4 regions of the Burkholderia ambifaria AMMD genome follow, and region 1 is predicted to be linked to each of the others. Evidence: predicted binding sites of a transcription regulator. Region 1 holds the regulator's gene; each other region holds the start of a gene.
The links. The regulator LexA, encoded in region 1, represses DNA repair genes until DNA is damaged. The targets are predictions, from matches to a motif close to ACTGTATNNNNATACAGT.
Positions count from the first base shown of each region.

Region 2: recA (recombinase RecA) is a predicted target of LexA. The motif match lies at 2,173-2,190, and genes of this name have one in related genera.
Region 3: imuA (translesion DNA synthesis-associated protein ImuA) is a predicted target of LexA. The motif match lies at 3,519-3,536, and genes of this name have one in related genera.
Region 4: BAMB_RS19085 (VRR-NUC domain-containing protein) is a predicted target of LexA. The motif match lies at 2,568-2,585, and genes of this name have one in related genera.

Region 1 covers NC_008390.1:1,636,967-1,642,006, reverse strand. The annotation lists gene cysT (sulfate ABC transporter permease subunit CysT) at 1-377, opposite strand, end outside; gene BAMB_RS07585 (sulfate ABC transporter substrate-binding protein) at 524-1,561, opposite strand; gene lexA (transcriptional repressor LexA) at 1,826-2,473, shown strand; gene BAMB_RS07575 (hypothetical protein) at 2,500-2,838, shown strand; gene BAMB_RS07570 (DUF2939 domain-containing protein) at 2,868-3,590, shown strand; gene BAMB_RS07565 (universal stress protein) at 3,692-4,189, opposite strand; gene nodI (nodulation factor ABC transporter ATP-binding protein NodI) at 4,525-5,040, shown strand, end outside.
Region 2 covers NC_008390.1:2,971,180-2,976,219, reverse strand. The annotation lists gene BAMB_RS13640 (sensor histidine kinase) at 1-1,333, opposite strand, end outside; gene BAMB_RS13635 (response regulator transcription factor) at 1,350-2,078, opposite strand; gene recA (recombinase RecA) at 2,265-3,344, shown strand; gene recX (recombination regulator RecX) at 3,344-4,225, shown strand; gene BAMB_RS13620 (DUF2889 domain-containing protein) at 4,371-4,979, shown strand.
Region 3 covers NC_008390.1:3,188,059-3,193,098, reverse strand. The annotation lists gene BAMB_RS14610 (YciI family protein) at 1-157, opposite strand, end outside; gene BAMB_RS14605 (methyl-accepting chemotaxis protein) at 362-1,927, shown strand; gene BAMB_RS14600 (MetQ/NlpA family ABC transporter substrate-binding protein) at 2,104-2,919, shown strand; gene BAMB_RS14595 (VF_A0006 family four-cysteine protein) at 3,037-3,345, opposite strand; gene imuA (translesion DNA synthesis-associated protein ImuA) at 3,550-4,257, shown strand; gene BAMB_RS14585 (Y-family DNA polymerase) at 4,190-5,040, shown strand, end outside.
Region 4 covers NC_008391.1:665,835-670,874, forward strand. The annotation lists gene BAMB_RS19070 (hypothetical protein) at 274-522, opposite strand; gene BAMB_RS19075 (ATP-binding protein) at 1,094-1,405, shown strand; gene BAMB_RS19080 (MipA/OmpV family protein) at 1,613-2,491, shown strand; gene BAMB_RS19085 (VRR-NUC domain-containing protein) at 2,597-4,291, shown strand; gene BAMB_RS19090 (ATP-dependent DNA helicase) at 4,288-5,040, shown strand, end outside.

The DNA.
Region 1 (5,040 bases):
CAGCCGTTGGTCGCATAGACGGCTGCCAGCGAAATGCCCGCGACCGACGTCGGCAACGCGAACGGCAGGTCGACGATCGCGTCGACGAGGCGCTTCAACGGGAACCGGTAGCGCACCAGCACCCACGCGACGAGAAAGCCGAACACGGCGTTGATCAATGCGCCGCCCAGGGCGGCGGAAAACGTCAGCCGGTACGACGCGAGTACGCGCGGCGACGTGACGGCGGTGACGAACTGGTCCCACGACAAAGTCGCGGTCTTCAGGAACGTGGCGGCGAGCGGGATCAGCACCACGAGGCTCAAATAGGCCACCGTGATGCCAAGCGTCACGCCGAAGCCGGGCAGCGCGCTCGGCTTGCGAAAGGTGTACGTCGTCATCGGATGCTCTTGCTGGGTCGATGCTGCTCATGGGTCCGACGCAAACGCCGGCGCGGGGAATCGCGCCGGCGGCCGTCGGGGATGCGGCGCGCTATCGTGGCGCACCGCTGTCGTTATGGGTTTGCTGCGTGGTGTTACTGTTCGCGTTACTGCGGCTTGTAGATCGAGTCGAACACGCCGCCGTCCGCGAAATGCGTCTTCTGCGCATTCGTCCAGCCGCCGAACGTGTCGTCGACCGTGTACAGCTTCAGCTTCGGGAACTGCTTCGTCAGCTCCGCCGGCACGTTCTTCGAACGCGGACGGTAGTAGTTGCGCGCCGCGATCTCCTGGCCCTGCGGGCTGTACAGGAAATTCAGGTAGGCCTCCGCCAGCTTGCGCGTGCCCTTCTTGTCGACCACCTTGTCGACCACCGCGACGGGCGGCTCGGCCAGGATGCTCACCGACGGCACGACGATCTCGAACTTGTCGGTGCCGAATTCCTTGATCGACAGGAACGCCTCGTTCTCCCACGCGATCAGCACGTCGCCGATCCCGCGCTGCACGAAGCTCGTCGTCGCGCCACGCGCGCCCGAATCGAGCACGCCTGCATTCTTGTAGAGCTTCGTCACGAATTCCTTCGCGCCCTGCTCGTTACCGCCCGGCTTGTGCACGGCATACGACCATGCGGCCAGGTAGTTCCAGCGCGCACCGCCCGAGGTCTTCGGGTTCGGCGTGACGATCGAGATGCCCGGCTTGGTCAGATCGTCCCAGTCCTTGATCCCTTTCGGGTTGCCCTTGCGCACGAGGAACACGATCGTCGACGTGTACGGCGATGCGTTGTCCGGCAGGCGCTTTTGCCAGTCCTTGTTCACCAGCCCCTTGTTGGCGAGCGCGTCGATGTCGTAGGCGAGCGCCAGCGTGACGACGTCGGCCTGCAGGCCGTCGAGTACCGAGCGCGCCTGCGCGCCCGAGCCGCCGTGCGACTGCTTGAAGTTGACCGTCTCGCCCGTCTTCGCCTTCCACGCCTTGCCGAACGCCTGGTTGAAGTCCTGATACAGCTCGCGCGTCGGGTCGTACGACACGTTCAGGAACGTCGTATCGGCCTGCGCATGCGTGACGACGCCCAACGCCGCCGCCGCGCCGAGCGCGAGTGTTGCAATCAGGCGGCCCGCTCCGCCCACCAGCCCCGTATTGCGCTTCGCCATCCTTGGTTCTCCAGTGTTGTCGATGTTGCGATGTCGGGCCAGTCTAGCGAACGGGTTACATGATTAAAAATAATCGTTCTTCATTTTTTAATACTCAAAAGTGCTAACGCAGACTGGGCGGACGGTTGCGGCAGACAAACCGGCGTCCGGACGTCGCGAAATCGCGGCGGAACCGGCGCGATCGCGTCGAACCTCAAGTAACACTTGAAATTCGCGAAGTACTGTATAAAAATACAGCTCACTGTCTATCCATACAGTTAAGCCATGACCAAACTCACCGCACGTCAGCAGCAAGTGTTCGACTTGATCCGCCGGGCGATCGAGCGCTCCGGTTTCCCGCCCACGCGCGCCGAGATCGCGGCCGAGCTGGGTTTCAGCTCGCCGAACGCGGCCGAGGAACACCTCCGTGCGCTGGCGCGCAAGGGCGTGATCGAGCTCGCCGCCGGCGCGTCGCGCGGCATTCGCCTGCTCGGCATCGAAGATGCGCCGCACCAGTTCACGCTGCCGCACGCCGGCCTGATGCAACTGTCGCTGCCGCTCGTCGGCCGGGTGGCGGCCGGTAGCCCGATCCTCGCGCAGGAGCACATCTCGCAGCATTACGCATGCGATCCCGCGCTCTTCACGAGCAAGCCCGACTACCTGCTGAAGGTGCGCGGCCTGTCGATGCGCGACGCCGGCATTCTCGACGGCGACCTCCTCGCCGTGCAGAAGCGCACGGAAGCGAAGGACGGCCAGATCATCGTCGCGCGTCTGGGCGACGACGTCACGGTCAAGCGCCTGATGCGCCGGCCCGGCGGCCTCGAGCTGATCGCCGAGAATCCGGATTACGAAAACATCTTCGTCAAGGCCGGCAGCGCGGAATTCGCGCTGGAAGGCATCGCCGTCGGGCTGATCCGCTCGGGCGAACTCTGACAATCGGTCTCGCTGAGGAGAACACCATGGAACGCCTTTCCCGTTTGCTGCCTTTCCGTCAATTCGGTCGCCTGCGTCACCTGCGCGGCCGCACGCCCTGTGCGCCGCTGTCCGCCGCGGCGCCCGTGGTGAGCCAAGAAGTCGCAGTTGAACGGCAGGCGTCGCTGCTGCCGTCGGCGCTTCCCGCATTCGCGCGGGTTTCGCTGAATGCCGGCCTGAATCACGCGGAACCGGCGCGCCGTGCGCCCGTGCGCGTCTATCACGGTCGGTCGCGGCTGATCATGGTGGGGACGATCGATGCCGTGTGCCGGATGATCGATCGCTGCATCGCCGAGGAACGATCGTCCACGCACGGCGGTCTCTGATTGCGGAACCTGTTCGCACCGGAGGCATCGTGACTGGATCTTCGGGCCGCGCGTGGCGGCTCAAGCCCGTGCTGATCGTCGTGCTGGCCGTCGCCATTCTGGCGGCGGTCGGCTATGCATACGCGTCGCCGTACGTCGCGCTAGGTCGCCTGAAATCGGCGATCGACGCGCGCGATTCGCAGGCGGTCAGCGAATATGTCGACTTTCCGTCGCTGCGCATCAGCCTGAAGCAGCAGGTCACGGAAGAGTTGATGCGCCGGATCGACGCGGTGAAGAAGGACAATCCGTTCGCGGTGATTGGCGCGCTGATCGGATCTGCGTTGATCGGCCCGCTGGTCGATGCGTATGCGACACCGGAAGGTGTGGCGGCGCTGATGAGCGGCATCCCGCCGCGCGGTAACCCGGGCGAGCGGCCCCCCGACTGGTCGGGGCCGCCGGCAGGCAATGCGCCCGCCAACGCACCGGCCGCGCCACCGGCCAATCCGGCTAGCGCACCCATGCCGGGCAGCAATGCCACCGCGTCGGCTGCATCGGCGCCGGCGTCTGCGCCCGCACCCACGCCCACGCCCGCGCCCGCCCCGGCGAGCCCGAGCGACGCGGGCCATCCGCAGCAAACGAGTGCCGGCTACCGGAATATCGATGAATTCGTCGTGACCTACCAGCGCAGCGCCGACGGCACGCGCTATGCGGCGGTCTTCCGCCGCTTCGGCCTGTTCTCGTGGAAGCTGTCCGCGATCGACCTGCACGCCTGAGCAATCGCAGTCGTCACGGTCGCGCTCGATGCCGCCGATGCGGCACTGCGCGCGACCGCGCCTGAATCGCAGGCCATCCGGCCGTTCACGCGATTGCTGCGTTACTTGCCGTTCGAGATGGCCGCTTCGCGTTCGCGCGCGATCTCGGCCTTTTGCTCTTCGGCCGACGAACACGCGACCAGAATGCTGCAGTTCACGCGATCGAGCAGTTGCGTGTTGCCCGACCCCATCCACCATCTCGACAACCCGCTACGGCACCGATGGCCGACGACGACGAGGTCGGCCTTCAACTCCGTCGCGAGATTCGCGATTTCGTCGATCGGATAGCCGAACGCGAAATGGCCTTCCGCCTGAACGCCGCGCTCGCGCAGCCAGTTCACGCCTTCTTGCAGGATCTCGCGCGCGGTTTCCTCGAAGCGGCCGCACGCGACGTCGGTCAGCAACCCGGCGCTTTGCGCGATGCTCGAGCGCATGTCGACGACCGACAGCAAATGCGTTTCCGCCTTCAGGTCCAGCGCGAGGTTGGCACCGCACCGCAATGCCTTGCGCCCCTCGAGCGTGCCGTCGTAGCACAGCAGAATCTTGTTGTAGCTAGCCATGAAACCTCCCTATCGCGACTACGTGCGCTATGCACTCATCATGGTGCGCCGCAATTGAGGACGCAAGGGATGGAAAACGCTGATTCGCCACGCGGGGCGCGCCGGCGATGATGCGGTGCACGATCCGTGCGCCGACGCACCATGCCGCACCGGCATGCGCTGAAGAGACGCAGCCGATGCACTAGAATGGCCCGTTCGTACCCTCGACGTGCGTTCGCCCCGGTCATGCTCATGTGACACGCATTCGCCCGATCCGTTCGCCGGCCCGGATGCCCAGTCAGCCAGCCGGCCGGCCGCGAAACGCGTCCGTGCCCGCTTACAACGACAAACTGCCCATGTCCGTTGCACCGATCGATTTCCGGAACGTTGAAAAGCGCTATGGCGACAAGCTCGTCGTCAACGACCTCTCCTTCCACGTGCAGGCCGGCGAATGCTACGGCCTGCTCGGGCCGAACGGCGCCGGCAAGACCACGACGCTGAAGATGCTGCTCGGCCTCGTGTATCCCGATGCCGGCGCCATTTCACTGTGCGGCGAGCCCGTTCCGACACGCGCGCGGCATGCGCGCCGGCGCGTCGGGGTCGTCCCGCAGTTCGACAATCTCGATCCGGACTTCACGGTCCGCGAAAACCTGCTCGTGTTCAGCCGCTATTTCGGGATGTCAGCGCAGGCCGCACGCGCGCTCGTGCAGCCGCTGCTCGAATTCGCGAAACTGGAAAACAAGGCCGATGCCAAGGTGGGCGAACTGTCGGGCGGGATGAAGCGGCGTCTGACGCTCGCCCGCGCGCTCGTCAACGATCCCGACGTGCTGGTGCTCGACGAACCGACCACAGGCCTCGATCCGCAGGCGCGG
Region 2 (5,040 bases), 1.3 Mb from region 1:
GGATGCCGGGCCCGGTGTCCTCGACTTCGAGATGCACGCGCCGCGCCGCCTGCTCGGCCCGCACGCGCACGGTGATGCGGCCGCCTTCGGGCGTGTAGCGGATCGCGTTGTCGACCAGGTTGCCGAGCATCTCGCGCAGCATCACGGGATTGCCGTCGACGTCGAGCGGCGCGTCGTCCTCCGGGCCTTCGTAACCGAGATCCATGCGCTTCGCGAGCGCGGCCTGCACCCAGTCGCGCACCGTGCGGCGCGCCAGCGCGCCGATTTCGACCGGCTCGAAGGTCAGCCCGCTCGCGCGGTTCTCGGCGCGCGCGAGCGCGAGCAGTTGCGTGACGAGCCGCGCGGCCTGCTCGGAACTCGTCGCGATCTGTTCGAGCGAGCGCTGCACGTCGGGCGGCACGGGGTGGCGCAACGCGAATTCGGCCTGCGTGCGCAGGCCCGCCAGCGGGGTCTTCATCTGGTGCGCGGCGTCGGCGATGAAGCGCTTTTGCAACGCCATGTTCTGCTCGAGCCGCGCGAGCAGGTCGTTGAACGACGTGACGAGCGGCTCGATCTCGGGCGGCGCGCGCTGCGCCTCGACGGGCGACAGGTCGTCGGGCCGCCGCGCGCGGATGTGCGCCTGCAGCGCGTTGAGCGGCGCGAGCCCGCGCGACAGCCCGAACCAGACGAGCAGGATCGCGAGCGGCAGGATCACGAACTGCGGCAGGATCACGCCCTTGATGATGTCGTTCGCGAGTGCGTTGCGCTTGTCGAGCGTCTCGCCGACCTGCACGAGCACGGGCTGTGCGCCGCCCGGCTCCGGCAGTGCGACGGTCGTATACGCGACGCGCACGTCGTTGCCGCGCAAAAGGTCGTCGCGGAACACGACGACGCCCGGCGGCGGGCGGTCCTCGTCGCGCGGCAGCGGCATGTCGGCCTCGCCCGCGACCAGCTCGCCGCGGGTGCCGAGCACCTGGAAGTACACGCTGTCGACGTTGTCCGCGCGCAGGAAGTCGCGCGTCTGCTGCGGCAGCGTCAGCTCGGCGACGCCGTTGACCGGATGGATCTGCCGCGCGAGCACGTATGCGTTGGTCTCGAGCGCGCGATCGAACGGGCCGTTCGCGATCGTCTTCGCGACGAGATAGGTGACGGCGATGCTCATCGGCCACAGCAGTAGCAGCGGCGCGAGCATCCAGTCGAGGATTTCGCCGAACAGCGAGCGTGGGCGCGGCGCCTCGGGCGCATCGGTTTCATCGGGCGGCGCGAACGGGTTCTCGTAGCGCGCGTCGCGTGCATCGTCGGCGGCCGACGCCGGCGCGCCGCTCGGGCGGCGGGAATGGGCCGGGGTGGCCATCGCGGCGCGCCCGGCTTCAGCGCAGCGGCGTGCCGGCCACCACGGGCTGGGGCGCTGCCGTATCGGTCGGCGCGGCGGGCGCGACCTTCTCGAGGCAATAGCCGAGGCCGCGCACGGTCGAGATCCGCACGCCGCTCGGTTCGATCTTCTTGCGCAGCCGGTGCACGTAGACTTCGATCGCGTTGTTGCTGACTTCCTCGCCCCATTCGCACAGGTGATCGACGAGCTGCTCCTTCGACACGAGCCGGCCGATCCGCTGCAGCAGCACCTCGAGCAGGCCGAGCTCGCGCGCGGAGAGATCGAGCACGTGATCGTTCGCATATGCGATGCGGCCGACCTGGTCGAACGCGAGCGAGCCGTGGCGCACGACGGTCGGGCCGCCGCCCGCGCCGCGCCGGGTCAGCGCGCGCACGCGCGCTTCCAGCTCGTTGAGCGCGAACGGCTTGGCCATGTAATCGTCGGCGCCGAGGTCGAGCCCCTTCACGCGTTCGTCGACGCTGTCGGCGGCGGTCAGGATCAGCACGGGGAGGTTGGAATTGCGGGCGCGCAGGCGCTTGAGCACGTCGAGCCCGGACATTTTCGGCAGCCCGAGATCGAGGATCAGCAGGTCGAATGTCTGCATCGACAGCGCCGTATCGGCGTCGACGCCGCTCTTCACGTGGTCGACCGCATAGCCCGATTGGCGGAGTGACCGGGTGAGGCCGTCCGCGAGTATGCTGTCATCTTCGGCGATGAGAATTCGCATGGTGCTGACCGATGGCCGGCGGGCATTCGCGCCGGCGCGGCTGTCTCCGAAGTTATTCGTGTACAACGCTCTGCATTGCGGGCTTGCACAAAACACTGTTTTTTTATACAGTGTCTGCATTCATGGGCAGCGCTTGAAGTGGGCGCGCCTCTAACAGACGCTGCTCATCATAGCAAAGGACGATTCATGGAAGATAGCAAGAAGGGCTCCGGGATGACCGCCGAGAAGAGCAAGGCGCTGGCGGCCGCACTCGCACAGATCGAGAAGCAGTTCGGCAAGGGCTCGATCATGCGCATGGGCGACGGCGAAGTGGCCGAGAACATCCAGGTCGTGTCCACGGGCTCGCTCGGTCTCGATATCGCGCTCGGCGTCGGCGGCCTGCCGCGCGGCCGGGTCGTCGAGATCTACGGTCCGGAATCGTCGGGTAAAACCACGCTGACGCTGCAGGTCGTCGCCGAGCTGCAGAAGCTGGGCGGCACGGCGGCGTTCATCGACGCGGAGCACGCGCTCGACGTTCAATATGCGGCGAAGCTCGGCGTGAACGTGCCGGAACTGCTGATCTCGCAGCCGGACACCGGCGAGCAGGCGCTCGAAATCACCGACGCGCTGGTGCGCTCGGGCTCGATCGACATGATCGTCATCGACTCGGTTGCGGCGCTCGTGCCGAAGGCCGAAATCGAAGGCGAGATGGGCGATTCGCTGCCGGGCCTGCAGGCCCGCCTGATGTCGCAGGCGCTGCGCAAGCTGACGGGCACGATCAAGCGCACGAACTGCCTCGTGATCTTCATCAACCAGATCCGGATGAAGATCGGCGTGATGTTCGGCAACCCCGAAACCACGACGGGCGGCAACGCGCTGAAGTTCTATTCGTCGGTGCGTCTCGACATCCGCCGGATCGGCTCGATCAAGAAGAACGACGAGGTGATCGGCAACGAAACCCGCGTGAAGGTCGTCAAGAACAAGGTGTCGCCGCCGTTCCGCGAAGCGATCTTCGACATCCTGTATGGCGAAGGCATTTCGCGTCAGGGCGAGATCATCGATCTCGGCGTGCAGGCGAAGATCGTCGACAAGGCCGGCGCCTGGTACAGCTACAACGGCGAGAAGATCGGTCAGGGCAAGGACAACGCGCGTGAATTCCTGCGCGAGAATCCGGAAATCGCGCGCGAGATCGAGAACCGTATCCGCGAATCGCTCGGCGTGGTCACCATGCCTGAAGGTGCGGCTGCGGTCCACGACGAAGCCGAGGCGATGGACGAAGAAGAGTGATGGTCGGGCGCCGAGGTCAGGCAGGCAAGCCGGAGGAGAGCGACGCGCCCGAAACGGCGGGTCGCTCCGGTCGGCGAGCCGGATCCTCGGCTGCCGACCGGTCGGTCGCAGGCGGCAACGCCACGAACCGCACCGCGACGAGGGCATCCGACGATGCCCTCGTTTCGTTTGAGATTGCCGCGCCGGACGATCCGTTCGACGACGACGAATCGTTCGACGCGCACGATCGCTCCCGCCGTCGTGTTTCCGGTGTCAGCTTCCCCGGCGAGCGCGCAGCCGCTGCGGCGGCGCCGGCCAGGGAAGACGTCTATACCCGCAGCAGCCAGCATCCGCGCCGCACGCGCCGGGCGTCCGGCGCATCTTCAAGCACGTCATCAAGCACATCTGCCGCCGACGATCCGGGCGCCGGCAAGCGCAAGTCGTCGAAGCCGCCGCGTTCGTTGAAGGGCCGCGCGCTCGGTTATCTGTCCAGGCGCGAATACAGCCGCGCCGAACTCGCGCGCAAGCTTGGGCCGTACGTCGGCGAAGACGAATCCGTCGAGCCGGTGCTCGATGCGCTGGAAAAGGAAGGCTGGCTGTCCGACGCGCGCTTTGCCGAGAGCCTCGTGCATCGCCGCGCGTCGCGCGTCGGCGCCGCGCGCATCGTCAGCGAACTGAAGCGTCACGCCGTCGGCGACACGCTCGTCGAGGAAGTCAACGCGCAGTTGCGCGAGACCGAATGGACACGTGCGCAGGCCGTCTGGCGCAAGAAATTCGGTGCACTGCCGCAAACGCCGGCCGAGCGCGCGAAGCAGGCGCGCTTCCTTGCCGCGCGCGGCTTCTCGAGCGGGATCATCGTGAAGTTGCTGAAGGTCGGCGACGATTTCCTGGTCGACGACTGACCGGCGCGTCACGCGCGCTGCGCGCGATTTTGCTGCAATGCAACCGTTTCCGGACAGGCGGGAATACCCGCCGTCGCGGCCGGCTGCCTCAAATACCCGATATGCTAAAATCCACGGGTTTTCCTCTTCGGCCTCAACCTCCAGCATGCCGCTATCCGAGCCCGTGCCCCGTCAGTTGCGACATCGACGCGCAATCCGAGCGGAAGCCTACGAGCGCGGCGACGGCTTGTGGGACATCGAAGCCTGCCTGACCGACCACAAGCCGCGCGATGTCGCGCTTGCGTCGGGCATCCGGCCCCAGGGCCTGCCGATCCACGAACTCTGGCTGCGCGTGACTATCGATCGTGATCTCAACGTCGTCGACGCCGAAGCGTCCTCGGAATGGGTTCCGTATCCCGGTCACTGTCAATCCGCCACTCCTGCCTATCGGGCCCTCATCGGGCTCAATCTCTTCCGCAATTTCCGCCGCAACGCGAACCGGCTGCTCGCCGGCGTCGCAGGCTGTTCCCATCTCACCGAACTGTGCGCCGTGCTGCCGACGGCAGCGATTCAGGCGTTCGCCGGCGAGGTGTGGAACGTGCGCGAGGAAGGCGGCGAAGGGCCGGATCATGGCGGCGCGCACGACGACGCGCCTTTCCAGCTCGGCCGCTGCCGGGCGTTGCGGTTCGACGGCGAGGTCGTGCGGCAGTACTACCCGCGCTGGTATGGCGCGAGCCGGCCGGACGTGCCCGGTGAAGGCAGCACGAAGGAATGAACGGAAATCATTCGAAGAAGCGTCTTAAGCGACTTTTCATCCAACTCTCAGACTGAAGGGA
Region 3 (5,040 bases), 1.6 Mb from region 1:
GGGCCGCGAGGATCACGCCGCCTTTGCGCGGCACCTTCGGCCCCGCCGCGATGAAGATGCCGCGCTCGAACAGCGGCTGCAGATACGCACGGTGGCGTTCGAGCGCATCGTCGATGTGTTCGAGCGACGCGTGGTAATGGATGTCGATGACGTACATGGATGGCCCCGGAATGTCGCCGGTGCGTGTCGCGCCGGCCAGCCGGTCTTTTTAGCACAGCGGCTGCTCCATGTCGTGCCGGCCGTCGTGCGTCGGCCGCGTGTATTCAAGTTGTAAGTCTCGCTGCCGTAAATACGGGGGCAACCGTTTGCGCGCGACCGGCCGTTCGCGCGCACGGTATCGACTTCGACGACGAGGCAGCAGATGAGCAGAATGAGTTTGAACCGCAAGCTGTGGCTCGCGCTTGCGCTGGTATGGATCGGGCTACTCGGCGTCGGCGCATGGAGCGCGTACGAGACGCGCGCGACGATGCTCGCCGAACGCAAGGCCGGCATCGCCAACCTGGTCGAATCGGCGGCCGGCATCGTCAACGCCTATCACGCGCTCGCGCAGAGCGGCACGCTGCCCGAGGCCGACGCGAAGCGCGACGCGCTCGCGAGCCTGGCGGCGATGCGCTACGGCGAGTCGGGCTACGTGTTCGTGATGGATTCGAAACCCGTCGTGCTGATGCATCCGACGCTGCCGAAGCTGGTCGGCACGCAGGTCGGCGACTATCTCGATCCGGACGGCAAGCCGCTGTTCGTCACGATCCTGAACGCCGCGAAGGCGACCGGCAGCGGCTTCGCCGAATATCGCGGGCGGCTGCCGCACAGCGAGACCGCGGTGCCGAAGATCAGCTACGTCACGCGCTTCGCGCCGTGGGACTGGAACATCTCCAGCGGCGTATTCCTGAAGGACATCGATACCGTCTACTACCGGACGCTGTTCGGTCACCTCGCGGTCGTGCTGGTGATCGGCTTCGTGATCAGCGCGGCGATGCTCGTGATCATCCGCAACGTGCGGGGCCGCCTCGGCGGCGAGCCCGATGAAGCGGCCGCGCTGGCGAGTCGCATCGCGCAGGGCGACCTGACGCGGCCGGTGCCGGTGCGCGCGGGCGACAGCACGAGCATGATGGCGGCGATGCACGACATGCAGGCGCGCCTTCAGGCGACGATCGGCGGGATCCGCCAGGCGGCCGAGTCGATCGCGTCGGCGAGCCGCGAGATCGCGTCCGGCAACGACGACCTGTCGCAGCGCACCGAGGAGCAGGCCGCCTCGCTGGAAGAAACGGCCGCGAGCATGGAGCAACTGACCGCGACGGTGAAGCAGAACGCCGACAACGCGCGGCAGGCGAGCGGGCTCGCGAACAACGCATCGGAGATCGCGCGGGCGGGCAACGACGTCGTGAACCGCGTGATCGGCACGATGGGCGAGATCGACGACAGCTCGCGCAAGATCGCCGACATCATCGGCGTGATCGAGGGCATCGCATTCCAGACCAACATCCTCGCGCTGAACGCGGCGGTCGAGGCCGCGCGCGCCGGCGAGCAGGGGCGCGGCTTCGCGGTGGTCGCGGGCGAGGTACGTTCGCTCGCGCAGCGCAGCGCGACGGCCGCGAAGGAGATTCGCGAGCTGATCGTCGCTTCGGTCGAGCGCGTGCGCAACGGCTCGACGCTGGTCGGCCAGGCCGGCACGACGATGGGCGAGATCCTGCAGGCGGTCGCGCGCGTGACCGACATCATGGGCGAGATCGCGGCCGCGTCCGAAGAGCAGGCGAGCGGCATCACGCAGGTCGGGCGCGCGGTCACGCAGATGGACCAGGTCACGCAGCAGAACGCGGCGCTGGTCGAAGAGGCCGCCGCGGCCGCGGCGTCGCTTCAGGAGCAGGCCGGGCGGCTGCGCGGCGCGATCGGCGCGTTCCGGGTCGGCGATGCCGGCGGCCTTCGCTGAAGTGCAACTAACGGCCGAGTCGCCCGCACGCTGCCGGCACGGCCGCGGTGCATACCCATATGAGCGGGATGTATTTCACTTCCGGCCGATCCTGTGACACCATTTGCCCCTTCCTGCGAGTCCGGGCATACCCGTATCGCGCCCCCATTTTCAGTTAGCAAGAAAGCGAGAAACAGATGAAGCGTCGCAGTCTCCTGAAGGTATTTTCCGTGCTGGCCACCGGTGCCGCGCTGACGCTGTCGGCGGGTGCGCACGCCGAAGACAAGGTGATCAAGGTCGGCACGGTCGCCGGTCCGGATTCGGAAGTGTGGCAGGTCGTGCAGAAGGTCGCGAAGGAGAAGCAAGGCCTGAACGTGAAGGTCGTCGAGTTCAACGACTACGTGCAGCCGAACGCGGCGCTCGATTCGGGCGACCTCGACGCGAACAGCTTCCAGCACCAGCCCTACCTCGACAGCCAGGTGAAGCAGCGCGGCTACAAGCTCGTCACCGCGGGCCTGACCTACATCTCGCCGATCGGCGTGTACTCGAAGAAGTTCAAGTCGCTGAAGGACCTGCCGCAAGGCGCGAAGCTCGCGGTGCCGAACGATCCGTCGAACGAGAACCGCGCGCTGCTGCTGCTGCAGACGCAAGGCGTGATCAAGCTGAAGGCGGGCGCCGGCACGGGCGGCAACAACGCGACGGTGCTCGACATCGCCGAGAACCCGAAGAAGCTGAAGATCTCCGAGCTCGACGCCGCGCAACTGCCGCGGGTGCTGTCGGACGTCGACGCGGCCGTGATCAACACGAACTACGCGCTCGCCGCCAACCTGCAGCCGACCAAGGACGCGATCGCGCTCGAATCGCTGACGAGCCCGTACGCGAACGTGATCGCCGTGCGCGCGAAGGACAAGGACCAGCCGTGGGTGAAGAAGCTGGTCAAGGCGTACCAGTCGCCGGAAGTGCGGGAATTCATCAAGAAGCAGTTCAAGGGCTCGATGGTCGCGTCGTTCTGAACGCCGCACCGCGGTCGGACCGCTGAAACCTGAAACGAAAGGGCCTGTCTCGCACAGGCCCTTTTTCATTGGCGTGGCCGCTGGACGGCCACCCGGCGCCAGGCGGTCGGCGCGTGCTCACATCTCGCCGCGCCGCGAGCAGATCGACATGATCTGCTGGATCGCGTAGTTGTCGCGTACGCCCGGCAGCGACTGCACGACGCACTCGTGAAAGCGCCGCTCGCGTGGCAGCAGCATCGCGTTGTTGCGGTACAGCGCATCGCACGAGCGCTGGATCAGCTGGGCCGCCGCGCCGTTACGGCTTTCGCGCAGCGCGTTGAGCATGCAGTCGTCGTACTGCGCGTAGTCGTCGCCCAGCGCGAATGCCGCGCCCGGCAGCACCAGTGCAATGGCCGCACACGCGAGCGCACGGATCGCCCGTTTCATGTGCCCTCCGAAGGTGGGGATGGGGTCGGCGGACAGCATAGCGTAAAGCCGCAAGCGCGGCTGACGCGTTGCGCCGATACCGTGCGCGGACCGCCGTCGGCTTCCCCTGTTTTTCCTCCGACGAAAGTACCGGTTTCGTACCAGTACTGTGCGACGCGAGCGCATTGCCATATACTGTATATCCATACAGTTGTGGGTGGCGTCATGCTCGCATCCTCCATTTCTCCCGAATCCCTGCATCCGTCGCTCTGGCGCGGCTCGCAGCTGGCGCGCGGCGGTCCGCGCACGATCGACACGGGCTTCGCGCCGCTGTCCGCCGAACTGCCGGGCGGCGGCTGGCCGGTCGGCGGCCTCGTCGAACTGCTGGCCGCGCAGCCGGGCTGCGGCGAGATGCGGCTGCTCGCGCCGGCGCTCGCGCGTACCGTCAGCGCACGGCGTCCGCTCGCGCTCGTCGCGCCGCCGCACTCGCCGCATGCGAGCGCGCTGGCCGGTCTCGGCGTGCCGTCCGACGCGCTGCTGTGGCTGCGCGCCGGCAGCCGCACCGATGCGTTGTGGGCCGCCGAGCAGGCGCTCAAGACGGGCTGCTGCGGTGCGCTGCTGCTGTGGCAGGACGCACGGCCCGACGCGCTGCGGCGTCTACATCTCGCGGCCGCGCGCACCGGCGACACGCTGTTCGTGATGCTGCGCCCGCTGGCGGGCGCGCGGCAGCCGTCGCCGGCCGTGCTGCGCGTCGCGCTGCATCCGATGCCGGGCGGTGTGTCGCTCGACATCGTCAAGCGTCGGGGGCCCGCGCGCAGCGAGCCGCTCACGCTCGATTTGCCATCGCCCATCGTGGAGAGCCGCTATGCGCGTCTTGCTCGGCATCCATCTGCCGCGCCTGCCGCTCGACGTGTGCGCCCCGCCGCCGTCTGACGCAGAGGCCGGTGCGGCCGGCTGCGCGGTGCTCGAGCAGGGTGTCGTGCTGATCGCCGATGCGGCCGCGCGCCGGCAGGGCGTGCGCGCGGGCATGAAGCGCGGCGGCGTGCTGACGCTCGCGCCCGACACGCGGCTCGTCGAACGCGATCCCGCCCGCGAGGCCGATGCGCTGCGCGCGGTCGCGCTCGCGTTGCTGCGCTTCTCGCCGTGCGTCGCGCTCGACGACGAAGCGACGCTGCTCGTCGACGTCGGCCCGAGCCTGCGCCTGTTCGGCGGCCTGCCGTCGCTGTGCCGCCAGGTGCGCGCGACGCTCGCGGCGCTCGGCTATGCGGCGCGCCTGTCCGCCGCGCCGACCGGGCGCGGCGCGTGGCTGCTCGCGCGCACGTCGGCGCGTGCGCGTATCCGGCGCCGCGTGGCCGGGCCGGCTTCGCTTATCCGTGCGCTCGATCGTTTGCCGTGCGTGCTGCTGCCCGACGCGCGCCCGTATGCGGGCTGGTTCGACGGCCTCGGCTGCCGCACGCTCGCCGATCTGCGCCGCCTGCCGCGCGCGGGGCTGCAGCGCCGCTGCGGCCCCGCGCTGCTCGCCGCGCTCGATCGCGCGTACGGCGATGCGGTCGAGCCGCTCGCGTGGATGGCCGTGCCGCCCGTGTTCGACGTGCGGCTCGAATTGGCGGAACGCGTCGAATACGCGGAAGCCGTGCTGTTCGTCGCGCGGCGGCTCGTCGTGCAGCTGTGCGGCTGGCTGGCCGCGCGGCAGCTGTCGCTGGCCGCGATGACCTT
Region 4 (5,040 bases), on a different replicon from region 1:
GGGCAGCGCGCCCGGGCCACGGAGAAATTTGCCAGCCAGCTTGTACATCTTCCACGACGATGGCCGCGGCCGGCGCGCAACCGATGATCAGTGGCCGACCCCCGTCATCACGACGATGGCGAGCACCACTGCGCTCTCGATCGCGGCCAGTGCCGCGACGCCCGCGGCGCCGCTGACTTCGTTCCATGCACGTTCGATGCGGTTCATCACTTCACTCCGGTTATGCCGGCTCCGGGCTACGCTGTGGCGCAGGGTGGGGCCGGGGTGCCGCCGTCAGCCGTGATCGCGGGGCGGTGGTGGGGCGTCGGGCGCGCGACGTTCGCGCGGGCCGGACGGCTTCGCGGGGTCGATACGGGTCGCGCCGCCGACGGCGGGCGGATCGCTGGCCGGGAAACTCTCCTCGAGCCCTTCGTCGATGCGCTTCTCCGTCTTGTCATTGGACGGCTTGCGCGACGCGGCGAGCGAGACTAGGCCGGCAGCCGGGGACACGGCATCGCGGCGGCCGGGGGCATGAGCGATCATGATCGAACCTCCTTACACGTAACGAAAAGCGCAAGCGCCGTACCCGTGCGAGGTGGGGCGGCATGACGCTCGCGGCTCATTGAGCCGGCCGGAGTGGTAGCCACATCGGCCGCTCGCTGCTGGTTGAACCACCGTCCACAGGGGGCGGCGAGCGCGGGGCGGCGGGATGCTGGTTGCACGATGCGCGGCGTGCGATCCGTTCACGCTGGCGGTGAAACTCGCCGCCGAGGGGCGCATCGTGTCGCTGGTGATTGCAGCTTACGCCGGATGACGCCGCGCGTGTCGGCGACGATGTGCGGGCACGCTGCTTGCGTACGGTCGCCGCGCCAATCGACACGCGCGAGCCGCCGCGCAGGAGTGACATGAACACGCCATCCATGCTGCACCGCCCCGAACCGACACCCGACGTCGATCCCGACCCGACGCGGCCCGAGCACGACGATCCGGTCGATCCGCCCGTGCCCTTCGGGCCGCCGCATGGCGATCCGCCGTCGCAGCCGCCACCGATGCGGATGCCGGACGGACGCAGCGTAACGCGGCCGGCCGCGCGATTACTGAAAGGAGGACCATCATGGACATTCACGTGCAATCGCCGGACAAGCGCGCGATCGCCCAGGTGCTGGGCCGCTATTTCGAGTCGCGCTCGTTGCGTTATCACATCGAGGAGTTGCCGGGCGGCGTGCTGCATATCGGCTTTCGCGCCAGCGGCCGCCCGGTCGCCGTCACCGTGTCGTTCGACGATTCCGCCTACGACACCTACACGCACTGGGACGCGAGCCAGAAGCAGCTCGCGCTCGGGCGGCTCGCCGATGGGTTCTCGCGCATGATGTCCAAGCGCAGCCCGGCCGCGCTCGCCGGCGACTACCACGTCGAGCGTTTCTGATTCCGCAACCATCCGCTTGCTCGTGCCGGAACCCGGCAAAGTGCCCGTGCTCAACGGGCGCTTTGCGGGTTCGCTGCGGCTCGCGTAGGATGTTCGTTAATTCAGCGCACGCTACGTTCGCGCTGTCAGTTGCCTGCCCTGGCAGCTGGACAAGCGCGACGCGCTTTCCTGCAGGTTCGTTTCGCGCAACCGACGGAGACCGCCTTGATGACCGTTGCTCGCCCGTTGTTGTCACCCGCCACCCGCCGGTTCGTGTCCGGCCTGTCGGCCTTCGCCGCGCTCGCGGCCGCCGGCGCCCGCGACGCGTCGGCCCAGACACCATCGCCGCTCGGCGAATGGCAATACTCGGCGGGGGTGCCGCTGCAGAAACTGTTCAATCCGACCGTTCCCACATGGCAGGTCAGCGTGGGCGCGGCGATGACGCTGCAGCCGCGCTACGCGGGTTCCGACCGCTACCGCGTGATGGGCGGCCCGAATTTCGACGTGCGCTATCGCGACCTGTTCTTCCTGTCGACGGGCGACGGGCTCGGCGCGAACGTGCTGCGCGGGCCCAACTGGCGCGTGAGCCTGTCGGTCGGCTATGACCTCGGGCGCCGCTCGGCCGACGATCTCGACCACCTGAACGGGCTCGACAACATCAACGCGGCGCCGGTGATGAAGCTCGCGGCCGATTACGTGATCTCGAAGGAATTCCCGCTCGTGCTGCGCGCCGATGTCCGGCGCAGCATCGGCGGCTCGAACGGCTGGGTCGGCGATTTCTCCGCGTACATGCCGATGCCGGGCAGCAACGAGCACTTCTTCTGGTTCGCCGGCCCGACCGTGTCGTTCGCCGATTCGCGCTACATGAACGGCTGGTTCGGCGTGAATCAGGGGGCGTCCGCGCGTTCGGGGCTGCGGACCTATTCGCCGGGTGCGGGGATGAAGTCGTTCGGCGCCGGCATGACGATGGTCTGGTTCGTCAACAAGCACTGGTTCGTGACGGTGGACGGCGCGATCGAGCAGCTCGTCGGCCGCGCAAGGCGCAGCCCGATCACGCAGCAGTCGACGAATGGCGTGTTCGACATGTCGGTGAATTACCAGTTCTGACCGGATGAGCGTCGGCCGGACGGCCGGGCGGCGCATCGACGAGCGGCATTTGTCGTCACATTTGATATGATTGGTACCTGTACAAACGTACAGTGATCGATCCCCGTGACGCCTGCATCGCCGACGCCTCCGGCGTTTTACTACCTGACCAATTTCGAACGCGCGCTGGCCTGGCTCGGCGAGCGTTACGACGACCTCCTCGACGCGCACGAACACGCGTTTCTCCGGCAGTTCGCGCAACTGCCGAAAGCGTCGCGCGCGTTGCTCGTGCGGATGCTGATGCGCAGCGGCTCCGATTTCCGGGCGAGCAAGCTCGTGTACGACGAAATCGGCAGCACGCTCGACGCAGCCGCGCCGCTCGTCGCACTCGGCTGGATCGATCCGGCGCCCGCGCTCACGCTCGACGAGCTGTTCGCGCTGTCGACCAAGGCCGACCTGCTGAAGGCGTTCCCGTCGCTCGCCGCGCATGCGGGCGAGCGCAAGCCCGACTGGCTCGAACGGCTGCGGCTCGTGCACGACGTCGCACAGCCGCTCCACGCGTGGTGCGCGCAGGCCGACGATTGCGTGCTGCGCGTGACGGTCGGCGCGCTGTGCGACCGGCTGCGGCTGATGTTCTTCGGCAATCTCCATCAGGACTGGAGCGAATTCGTGCTCGCCGATCTCGGCGTGTTCCAGTACGAAAGCGTGCCGTTCGCGCCGTCGTCGCGCGCGTTCCAGCAGCGCGCCGACGTCGATGCGTATCTCGCGCTGCAGGCCTGCCGCGAAGCCCTCGACGCATGGCCGGAAGACCTCCCCTTCGACGACCTGCTGCACGCGATCGACGCGATCGGCTGCGCGCAGCCGTGGCTCGCGACCCGCCGCTCGAAGCTGCTGTTCTCGCTCGGGCAAGCGTGCGAGCGCCGCGCCGACTGGGACGCCGCGCTCGACGCGTATGCGCGCAGCGCGTGGCCGGGCAGCCGGCATCGGCGCATTCGCGTGCTCGAGCGCTGCGGACGCGATGACGACGCACTCGCGCTGGCGCTCGACGCGCGCGGCGGTTTCGAAAGCGACGAGGAACGCCAGCGCGTCGAGCGGATGCTGCCGCGCCTGCAGCGGCGTCTCGGGCAGCGGGTCGAACGCGCGGGCCGCGCGCACGACGTGCCGCGCGAAACGCTCGTGCTCGCGCGTCCCGACGCGTTCGTCAGCGTCGAATTCGCGGTGCGCGACCATCTTGCGCAGCCCCACGCGCCGGTGCATTACGTCGAGAACACGCTGATCAATTCGCTGTTCGGGCTGCTGTGCTGGGAGCCCGTGTTCGCGGCCGTGCCCGGCGCGTTCTTTCACCCGTTCCAGCGCGGCCCGGCCGACCTGCACGCGCCCGATTTCGCGGTGCGCCGCACGGACGCGTTCGCCGGCTGTTTCGCGCAGCTCGACTCGGACGCGTACCGCGACACGATCCGCCGCCACCATGCGACGAAAGCGGGGCTGCAATCGCCGTTCGTGTTCTGGGGCGTGCTGACCGACGAGCTGCTCGACGACGCGCTGGCCTGCCTGCCGCCCGAGCACCTGCGGCTGTGGTTCACGCGCCTGCTCGCGGACATCCGCAGCAACCGTTCGGGGCTGCCCGACCTCGTGCGGTTCTGGCCCGGCGAGCGACGCTACGAGCTGATCGAGGTGAAGGGCCCCGGCGACCGCCTGCAGGACAACCAGACGCGCTGGCTCGCGTACTGCGTCGCGCACGGCATTCCGGTGCGTGTCGTCGATGTCGAATGGGCGGGCGCCGACGTCGCGCAGGCCGAGGCGGCGGGGCTGTCCGCATGAGCTATGTCGTCGCCGTGCGGGCCATGTGCGAGTTCACCGCGCGACGCGGCGATCTCGACCTGCGCTTCACGCCCGCGCCGACCGCACTCGAAGGCATCGCCGGTCATGGCGCGGTCACGTCGAAGCGCGGCGCGCGCTACGAAACCGAGATCGCGCTGAGCGGCACCTGGGGCACGCTGACCGTGCGCGGGCGCGCGGACGGTTACGATCCGGTCGCGAACCGGCTCGAGGAGATCAAGACCTACCGCGGCAGCCTCGATGCGATGCCGGCCAATCATCGCGCGCTTCACTGGGCGCAGGCGAAGGTCTATGCGCACCTGATGTGCGACGCACGCGGCCTTACGGAAATCAACGTCGCGCTCGTGTATTTCGACATCGTGTCCGAGCGCGAGACCGTGCTGACGGAAACGCTGAGCGCCGACGTGCTCGCCGCGTTCTTTGCGGAGCAGTGCGCGTGCTTCGTCGGCTGGGCCGAGCGCGAGACCGCGCATCGTGCGGCCCGCGATGCGGCGTTGCGTGCGCTGGCGTTTCCGCACGGGCAATTCCGCAGCGGTCAGCGCGAGCTGGCGGTGTCCGTCTATCGGGCCGCGCGCGACGAACACTGCCTGATGGCGCAGGCGCCGACCGGCATCGGCAAGACGCTCGGCACGGTCTTCCCGCTGCTGAAGGCGTGCGGCGAGGGCGAGCTCGATCACGTGTTCTTCCTGACCGCGAAGACGCCCGGCCGCGCGCTCGCGCTGGAGGCGGCG